One region of the Variovorax sp. GW823-FHT04B03 genome, then DNA from elsewhere that is predicted to be linked to it. Evidence: predicted binding sites of a transcription regulator. Region 1 holds the regulator's gene; each other region holds the start of a gene.
The links. Region 1 encodes sigma-54, which starts transcription at its own class of promoters, with help from an activator protein. Its sites were predicted from a motif close to TGGCANGNAANCTGCTTT; they were not measured.
Positions count from the first base shown of each region.

Region 1 (3,274 bases):
TGGTCGATCACCGCCGACTTGGCATGCAGCCGCCCCACCGACGTGCCGAACAAACCCAGCCGCACGCTGCGCCGCGTGCGCGCGGAACTCAGCTCGTGCAGCTCGGCGCCCAGCGCGAGCATGTCGGCGCGGTAGCGGCGGTAGGCGGTGTGGACCAGCGGTTCGTCGGTGGCGGCGAGCGAGTTGGTGACCACGCTGATCTTCACGTTGCGCCCGCGGATCTCGCGCATCACCTCCAGCCCCGACGCGCCCGGGATCAGGTAGGGCGAGACCAGCGTCACCTCGCTGCGCGCGCGGCGCATCTGCTCGACCACGTTGTAGCGCACGCTGTCCACGTCGAGCAGCGGCACGCCGCCATACGACGCGGTCTTGCCGATCACGCGGTCAGGTGAATCGGCATACGCCTCGGCGGTGGTCCAGATCAGGCCGAGCTTGCCGGCGTCGAGGTCGTCGGCCACGGGGCTGTAGCCGAGCAGGTCGTTGGGCGCGGGCCTGGGCGGTGGGGGCGTGGTGTCGGGGCCGGTGGCGGCGTCGAAGCGGCGCTGCAGCTCTTCGCGCGGCAGGTCGGTGTGCACGACCGCGCCGATCGGGCGCACGTGCGGGCTGTTCCAGTACTGGTCGAACAGCACGCCCAGGCGCGGGATCAGCGCACCCGTGACGAAGGTGTCGAGGTCGATGAAGTTCGGGCCCGTGGTGCGGCGGAAGTACTGGTTGCCGATGTTGCGCCCGCCCGCCACCGCCATCGCGCCGTCGGCGATGAAGAGCTTGTTGTGCATGCGGCGGTTGACGCGGCTGAAGTCGAACAGCGATGCGGTGAAGCGCTTGAGCAGGCTGCCGCGCCCGGCCGGGAACGGGTTGAACAGGCGCAGCTCCACGTTCGGCGTGGCGGCAAGGCCGAGCAGCAGTTCGTCTTCGCCGGACGTGTACAGGTCGTCCATCAACAGGCGCACGCGCACCCCGCGCTGGGCCGCATCGCGCAGGGTGCGCAGCAGGTAGCGGCCGGTCTCGTCGTTCTCGATCTGGTAGTACTGCACGTCGAGCGTGCGCTGCGCGCGGCGCGCCAGCTGCAGCCGCGTGTCGAAGGCGAAGTCGCCGCCGGGCATCAGGCGAAAGCCGCTGAGGTCGGGATCGGGCTGCGAGGCCAGCGCGATCTTGCCGAGCGCGGTGTCGGCCGAGACGGCGATGGCCTTGGTGGGCGGGCGCGGTGCCTCGTCGGGCAGCGTGGCGCAGCCGGCAAACAGCAGCGCCGCCGCGATGACGACCACCCAATGCCCACAACGCGACAGCAGGCGGCTCGTCATCGTCGGTCTTCTACAGGGCTTTGCGCAGGTTGGCGGGCGCGATGCGCAGCGCTTCGCGGTACTTGGCGACGGTGCGGCGCGCGCACTCGATGCCCTGCTCTTTCAGCATCTCGGAGATCTGGCTGTCGGACAGCGGCTTCTTGATGCTCTCGGAACTCACGAACTGCTTGATCAGCGCGCGCACCGCGGTGCTCGACGCGTTGCCGCCGGTCTCGGTGCCCAGCGCCGAGCCGAAGAAGTACTTCAGCTCGACCGTGCCGAAGGGCGTGGCCATGTACTTGGCGGTGGTCACGCGCGAGATGGTCGACTCGTGCAGGCCCAGTTCGTCGGCGATCTCGCGCAGCACCAGCGGGCGCATGGCCAGCTCGCCGTGCACGAAGTAGCTCTTCTGCCGCTCGACGATGGCGTTGCTCACGCGCAGGATGGTGTCGAAGCGCTGCTGGATGTTCTTGATGAACCAGCGCGCCTCCTGCAGCCGCTGCGACAGCGCCTGGCTGCCTTCGCCCTTGTGCGACTTGAGCGCGCCGGCGTAGATGTCGTGCACGCGCAGGCGCGGCATGACCTCGGGGTTGAGCATGACGCGGAACTTCACGTTGGTGCCGCGCCCGGTCTTGGTGACGATCACGTCGGGAATGACGATGTTGCGCTCGACGTCGACGAAACGGCGGCCCGGCTTGGGTTCGAGCCGCGCAATGATCTGCAGCGCCGAGCGCACCAGGTCTTCGTTGGTGCGCGTGAGCGTGGCCAGGCGCTTGAAGTCGCGCCGCGCGAGCAGCTCCATGGGCTGCTTGCAGATCGCGATGGCGGTCTTGCGGATGAGCGCTTCGGCCTCGGTCTCGTCTTCGCTGGCGAGCGCCTTCAGCTGGATGCTCAGGCATTCGCCGAGGTCGCGCGCGCCGACGCCCACCGGCTCCAGGCTCTGCAGCAGGCCCAGCGCCACCTGGAAGTGGTGCACGAGGTCGTCGAACTGGTCGTTGTCGTCGCCCGCCAGGCCCGAGGCCAGCGCGGGCAGCGAGTCTTCGAGGTAGCCGTCGTCGTTGAGCGATTCGATCAGGAAGCGCAGCGCGGCGCAGTCGTTTTCATTGAGCCGCAGGCTCAACGCCTGGCGGTGCAGGAAGGACTGCAGCGACTCCTGGCTGCGCGCGAGTTCGGTGGCATCGGCCCGTTCGTCGTCGCCCAGGTTGTTCTGGCGCGCGGGCGCGTCGCTGCCCCACTCGCTGTCGTCGGGCGCCATGTCGACGGTGCCGTCGCCTTCCCAGTCGGGCTCGCGCTCGGCGATCTCGGCGGCGGGGCCGTCGGTGTCGGGGGTCGAGGTGCTGGTGTCGCTGGACGTGGAGGAAGTGCTGGCGGCGGACGGCGTGAACTCGGCCTCACCCTCGCCCGCGTCGTCGCGCGGCACCGGCGCGTCGGCCGTGTCCAGCCCGAACTCCTCGCGCGCCGCTTCTTCCGCGGTGCGTTCGAGGAACGGGTTCTCGTCCAGCATCTGCTCCACCTCCTGGCTCAGTTCGAGCGTGGAGAGCTGGAGCAGGCGAATGGACTGCTGCAGCTGTGGCGTCAGCGCCAGATGCTGCGAGACGCGAAGGGACAGCCCTTGCTTCATGAGGAAATGGCTCCCCCCCAGGCTGCGCGCTTCGCGCTACGCCAACCCCCTACCGGGGGCGGGCCGGCCGCTTCGGGCGGCCGTGCGCGGCGGCCCCCGCGAGGAAGCTCCGCGCGGACGGCGGCCACGATGATCCTTGACCCTCGCCGCACGGTCACATCCGGAAGTGCTCGCCCAGGTACACCCTGCGTACCTCGGCGTTGTCGACGATCTCCGAGGGTGTGCCTTGTGCCAGCACGTGCCCGTCGCTGATGATGAACGCGTGATCGCAGATGCCCAGCGTTTCACGCACGTTGTGGTCGGTGATGAGCACGCCGATGCCGCGCTCTTTCAGGAAACTGATGATCCGCTGGATCTCGATCACCGCGATCGG
Region 1 is NZ_JBXAIT010000001.1:392,050-395,323, reverse strand. Features, by position in the region: gene AC1RAD_RS01755 (phospholipase D family protein) at 1-1,301, opposite strand, end outside; gene rpoN (RNA polymerase factor sigma-54) at 1,312-2,901, opposite strand; gene lptB (LPS export ABC transporter ATP-binding protein) at 3,056-3,274, opposite strand, start outside.

Region 2 (3,274 bases), on a different contig from region 1:
CGCTGCTGTCCAGCTTCTGGGCCTGGATCGGGCGCCTCTTCTCGAGCGACGTCACGGCCGCGCTGGCGCCACTGGTGGTGGTGTTCGGCGTCACGCCGCTCATCGTGGTGCTGTCGCTGCTGATCGTGGCCGGCTTCATGGCGCCGGCGCTCACCAAGCTCGTGGCCGAACGGCGCTTTCCCACGCTCGAACAGAAGAAGGGCGCCTCCTTCTTCGGCAGCGTGCTGCGCTCGCTCGGCGCCACCGTGCTGGCGTTGATCGCCCTGGTGGTGTCGATGCCGCTGTGGCTCATTCCGCCGCTGGTGCTGATCCTGCCGCCGCTGATCTGGGGCTGGCTCACCTACCGGGTGATGAGCTTCGACGCGCTGGCCGAGCACGCCAGCCCCGAGGAACGCGCCGCGCTGCTGCGCGCCCACCGGCTGCCGCTGCTGTGCATCGGCGTGCTGTGCGGCTACCTGGGCGCCGCGCCGAGCATCGTGTGGGCCTCTGGCCTGCTGTTCGCCGCCGCCTTCTTCGTGCTGGTGCCGATCGCCATCTGGATCTACACGCTGGTCTTTGCTTTCTCCGCGCTCTGGTTCGCGCACTACTGCCTCGACGCCCTGACCCAGCTGCGCGCCCAACGCGCGGCGCAGCAGCCCGCGGCCGGCAGCGGCGACGCACAGCAGACGCTCGAGGCGGCGCAAGCCACCGAGGCCAACAAGGCCGCTCTTTCTCAATGGAGTTCTCCATGACACGCGCATTCGGTCTCATCGTCGTCGGCGACGAGATCCTTTCCGGCAAGCGGGCCGACAAGCACATGGCCAAGGTCATCGAGCTGCTGGCCGCGCGCGGCCTGCAGCTGGGCTGGGCCGAGTACGTGGGCGACGAGCCCACGCGGATCACCGCGGCCCTCATGCGCGCCTTCGCCTCGGGCGACATCGTGTTCTCGACCGGCGGCATCGGCGCCACGCCCGACGACCACACCCGCCAGTGCGCCGCCCAGGCCCTGCGCGTGCCGCTGGCGCTGCACCCCGAGGCCGAGGCGCTGATCCGCGAGCGCATGCAGGACACGGCCCTGGAGCAGGGCGTGCCCTACGAACCCGACCGGCCCGACAACATCCACCGCCTGAACATGGGCGTGTTTCCGCAGGGCGCGTCGATCATCCGCAACCCGTACAACAAGATCCCGGGGTTCAGCGTCGAGCACGTGCATTTCGTGCCGGGCTTTCCGGTCATGGCCTGGCCGATGATCGAGTCGGTGCTCGACAGCCGCTATGCCGATCTGTTCACCCGCAACGCCATCGCCGAGAAGTCCGTGATCGTTTTCGGTGCGATGGAAGCCACCCTCACGCCGCTGATGCAGGCCATCGAGCAGGCCCACGCCGGCATCAAGGTGTTCAGCCTGCCCAGCGTGGATCACCCGCAGTACGGGCGCCACATCGAGCTGGGCGTCAAGGGCGACCCCGCGAAGCTCGATGCCGCCTATGGCCAGCTCATCGAAGGCCTGCACACTTTCGATGCGAAGCTTGGCCCCGAATTGGTGCGTTAATTTGCATTGCACCAATTTGGTGATTTTTTCCTTTTCCGGCAGCCCCTGGGCCGTCACCCGGGCCTCATCCGGCGGGGTGACAATGGCACAGAAACTGCATCCTCCCGTCCCTGTATTCCTAACCACCATCCAACTCAGGAGAAACTGATGGCAAAGACCGTCGCCGATGTACTCAAGCTCGTCAAGGAAAACGAGGTCAAGTTCGTCGACTTGCGCTTCACCGACACCCGCGGCAAAGAGCAGCACGTGACCGTGCCCGTGTCGCACTTCGATGAAGACAAATTCACCTCGGGCCACGCGTTCGACGGTTCGTCCATCGCCGGTTGGAAGGGCATCGAAGCCTCGGACATGCAGCTCATGCCCGACCCGAACACCGCCAACATCGACCCGTTCTTCGAAGAAACGACGCTGATCCTGACCTGCGACGTGATCGACCCGGCCGACGGCAAGGCCTACGAGCGCGACCCGCGCTCGCTCGCCAAGCGCGCCGAGGCGTACATGAAGGCTTCCGGCCTGGGCGACACCGCCTACTTCGGACCGGAACCCGAATTCTTCGTGTTCGACGGCGTGCGCTGGAAGAACGACATGTCGGGCTGCTTCGTGAAGATCGAGTCCGAAGAAGCCTCGTGGAACACCGACAAGGAGTTCGAGCACGGCAACAGCGGCCACCGTCCCGCAGTCAAGGGCGGCTACTTCCCGGTGCCTCCGGTCGACAGCTTCCAGGACATGCGCTCGGAAATGAGCCTGGTGCTCGAATCGCTGGGCATCCCGGTCGAAGTGCATCACCATGAAGTGGCCAACGCCGGCCAGCTCGAAATCGGCACCCGCTTCAGCACGCTGGTGCAGCGCGCCGACTGGGTCCAGCTGCAGAAGTACGTGATCCACAACGTGGCCCACGCCTACGGCAAGACCGCCACCTTCATGCCCAAGCCCATCGTCGGCGACAACGGCTCGGGCATGCACGTGCACCAGTCGGTCTGGAAGGACGGCAAGAACCTGTTCGCCGGCGACGGCTACGCAGGTCTGTCGGACTTCGCGCTGCACTACATCGGCGGCATCATCAAGCACGCCCGTGCCCTGAACGCCATCACGAACCCCGGCACCAACAGCTACAAGCGCCTGGTGCCCGGCTTCGAAGCCCCGGTGAAGCTGGCCTACTCGGCCAAGAACCGTTCGGCCTCGATCCGCATCCCGTTCGTGGCCAACCCGAAGGGCCGCCGCGTCGAAGCGCGCTTCCCCGATCCGCTGATGAACCCGTACCTGGGCTTTGCCGCGCTGCTGATGGCCGGCCTGGACGGCGTGGAAAACAAGATCCATCCGGGCGAAGCCGCCAGCAAGGACCTGTACCACCTGCCGCCGGAAGAAGACGCGCTGATCCCGACCGTCTGCCACAGCCTGGACCAGGCTCTGGAGCACCTGGACAAGGACCGTGCGTTCCTGACCAAGGGCGGCGTGTTCACCGACTCGTACATCGACGCGTACATCGACCTCAAGATGCAGGAAGTCACGCGCTTCCGCATGGCGACGCACCCCGTCGAGTTCGACATGTACTACTCGCTGTAAAAAGCGCCACAACGAGCCCGCCCCGGCGGGCAAGTAAGACAAAAGGACGGCCCCGGCCGTCCTTTTTCCTTGGTGCGGAACACCCTGTCGTGAGCGGGCCCGAATTGCATCAAAATGCGCGTTTGTCGCGCCCTCTCCGGATCCAAATGAAGACTGCCTCCCTGATTTTCCTGGCCGCCGCCT
Region 2 is NZ_JBXAIT010000007.1:318,249-321,522, reverse strand. Features, by position in the region: gene AC1RAD_RS28350 (EI24 domain-containing protein) at 1-731, shown strand, start outside; gene AC1RAD_RS28345 (competence/damage-inducible protein A) at 728-1,528, shown strand; gene glnA (type I glutamate--ammonia ligase) at 1,676-3,091, shown strand; gene AC1RAD_RS28335 (hypothetical protein) at 3,238-3,274, shown strand, end outside.
Region 2: the regulator sigma-54 is predicted to act here: its motif matches at 1,612-1,629, upstream of glnA (type I glutamate--ammonia ligase).

Region 3 (3,274 bases), on a different contig from region 1:
GGCGCGCAGCATCGCCAGGCCGTCGAAGCCCCAGAACAGGCGCCCGTCGACCACGTAGCAGGGCACGCCGAACACGCCCTGCGCCACGGCTTCGTCGGTGTTGCGCTTGAGCAGGGCCTTGTTCTCGTCGCCGTTCACGTCGCGCTTCGGCTGCAGCTGCGCCGTGAGCGCGGCCAGCCGCGTGGCATCGCCCGCCTCTTCGCCGCCGCGCCACACATGGCGAAAGAGGGTTTCGGCCGCAAGGCGGCTGATGCTGCCGTCGTCGCCCGTGGCCACGGCCAGGCGCAGGTGCGGCAGCGGGTTGTAGGGGTGCGAGGCCGGCATCTCGATGGGGATGCCGTGCGCCTGGCCCAGCCACAGCACGTGGCGGTAGGTCCAGCTGCGCTTGGAGGGAATCTCCGCCGGCCCGAGCTGGCCGTGGTGCTTGAGCAGCGCGCCCAGCAGCACCGGCTTGTAGGCCACGCTCACGCTCAGGCCTTCGAGCGCCTCGGGCAGCTGCTCGAACGCCAGGTGCGCGTAGGGTGAGATGAAATCGAGATAGAAGTCGATGTGCTTCATGCGTCGTGGTCTCCTGTGGTGGGTTCTGGCACGCGCCAGATGCCGGCCTGGGCCCGCAGTTCGATCGCGCGCCACACCTGGCGGCGGCTGTCGTCTTCCATCTTGCTCCAGCCGGCGATCTCGGGAATGGTGCGCAGGCACCCTTCGCAGAAGCCGCTCAGGCGGTCCATGCGGCACACCGACGAGCACGGCGAAGGCACCTCGCCGTCCATGCGCTGCACGGTCCCGGCGCGCTCGGCGAGCGCATGCGCTTCGTCGAAGTTCACACCACGTCGGCCACCGGCGCGCCGGTGAGCTTCTCGAGATCGTTCGGGTGCAGCTGGAACACCGCGTGCGGATGGCCCGCGGCGGCCCAGATCTCCTCGAAGCGGAACAGCTCGCGGTCGATCAGCACCACGGGCTTGGTCACATGGCCCACCGGCGACACGCCGCCGATGGTGAAGCCGGTGCGCGCCTTCACGAAGTCGGCGTCGGCGCGGCCGGTCTTGCCGACGATGGCGTCGACCTTCTTCTCGTCGACGCGCTTGTCGCCCGAGGTGATGACCAGCACCGCCGCCTCGTCGCTCTTGCGGCGGAAGATGATGCTCTTGGCGATCTGCCCGACCGAGATGCCGAGCGCGTCGGCGGCCTGCTGCGCGGTGCGGCAGGCGTCGTCGAGCATGCGGGGTGCATGGGGATGGCCGGCGTCCTGCAGCACGCGGGAGACGCGCTGGACACCTTCAGGGAGGGAATGGAGTTCGGAGCCGCACATGGCAAGTTCTTCGGGGTTCGTGGGGGCGTTCGCCCTGCGTTGCAAGGCCCCGAGCATACGGAAAAGCCCCGCGCACCGACGCCACCGCCCGCATCCGCCCCTCCACCCCGGCGCACCAATGCGGAGAGCGCCGGCGCACGACGCCCGTGCGTGCCCCGTCGCGCCCGGTCCGGTTTCGGTGCGCCACGGGCCGGTGAGGCCCGCCGCACGGGCTTTTGAGCGCGGCACGCTTATTGCTGAACACGGTGGCGACCCACCGGCCTCTGCGGCGGGTTCGCAATGCCTCCGCTAACGACGGCGGGGTTCAAGCGCACCGATGGCCGCCCGCCGCCGGTTCGTCTGCTCCAACCCATTTCGCATCCGTTCCGTCGCGGGGGCCCCAACGACGCTGTCTGTTCGACAGCGGCTGCGGGGGCGCCTTCCAGGGCCGGTTGCGTGCAGGACCCCCAATGAAGATCGCAGTCATCGGCCACGGCATGGTCGGCCACAAGTTCCTCGAGCAACTCCACACGCTCGGCATTCCCGACGCACAGGTCACCGTGCTGTGCGAAGAGCCACGCCCGGCCTACGACCGGGTGCACCTGTCCGAGTACTTCTCCGGCAAAACGGCCGACGACCTGTCGCTGGTCGAGCCCGGCTTCTTCGAGCGCAGCGGCTTCACGCTGCGCCTGGCCGCGCGGGCCGTGGCCGTCGAGCGGCGCAACAACACCGTGACCACGGCCGACGGCGAGGTGATCGCCTACGACAAGCTGGTGCTGGCCACCGGCTCCAACCCCTTCGTGCCGGCCGTGCCGGGCCGCGACCGGCCGAACTGCTTTGTCTACCGCACCATCGAGGACCTCGACGCCATGAAGGCCTGCGGCGCCAGATCGCGCAGCGGCGTGGTGGTGGGCGGCGGCCTGCTGGGCCTGGAATGCGCCAAGGCGCTGCGCGACATGGGCCTGGAAACGCACGTCGTCGAGTTCGCACCGCGCCTGATGGCGGTGCAGGTCGACGAAGGCGGTGGCCGTGCATTGCGCGGCAGCATCGAGGCGCTGGGCCTGCACGTGCACACCGGCCGCAACACGGTGGAGATCGTCGACGGCGCGAGCGCACGGCACCGCATGGTGTTCGCCGACGGCACGCACCTGGAGACCGACATGATCGTGTTCTCCGCCGGCATCCGCCCGCGCGACGAACTGGCGCGCCAGAGCCTGCTGGCCGTGGGCCCGCGCGGCGGCGTGGCGATCGACAGCCACTGCCGCACCAGCGACCGCAACGTCTACGCCATCGGCGAATGCGCGTCGTGGAACGAACAGACCTTCGGCCTCGTCGCGCCGGGCTACGACATGGCCCGCGTGGCCGCGCGCCACATCGCCGGCCAGGACGACGCCGCCTTCACCGGCGCCGACCTGAGCACCAAGCTCAAGCTGATGGGCGTCGACGTGGCCAGCATCGGCGACGCGCACGGCAAGACGCCGAAGTCGCGCGCCTACCAGTACATCGACGAGCGCAAGCAGGTCTACAAGAAGATCGTGGTCAGCGAAGACGGCAAGCAGCTGCTGGGCGCGGTGCTGGTCGGCGACGCCGGCGAGTACGGCACGCTGCTGCAGCTGGCGCTCAACGGCATCGCGCTGCCCGACGAACCCGAGTTTTTGATCCTGCCGTCGAGCGACGGCAAGGCGAAACCGGGCCTGGGCGTCGAGGCCCTTCCCGACACCGCACAGATCTGCTCGTGCAACAGCGTCACCAAGGGCCAGATCTGCGAAGCCGTGGGCCAGGGCGTGTGCACGCCCGCCGAGATGAAGGCCTGCACCCAGGCCGGCGCCACCTGCGGCGGCTGCGTGCCGCTGGTCACGCAGGTCATGAAGATGGAAATGGCCAAGCGCGGCATGGCCGTGAACAACCACCTGTGCGAGCACTTCCCCTACTCGCGCCAGGAGCTGTACCACCTCATCCGCGTGGGCGAGATCCGCAGCTTCGCCG
Region 3 is NZ_JBXAIT010000006.1:22,804-26,077, reverse strand. Features, by position in the region: gene AC1RAD_RS24115 (2-hydroxychromene-2-carboxylate isomerase) at 1-558, opposite strand, end outside; gene AC1RAD_RS24110 (DUF1289 domain-containing protein) at 555-824, opposite strand; gene AC1RAD_RS24105 (YbaK/EbsC family protein) at 821-1,309, opposite strand; gene nirB (nitrite reductase large subunit NirB) at 1,759-3,274, shown strand, end outside.
Region 3: the regulator sigma-54 is predicted to act here: its motif matches at 1,532-1,549, upstream of nirB (nitrite reductase large subunit NirB).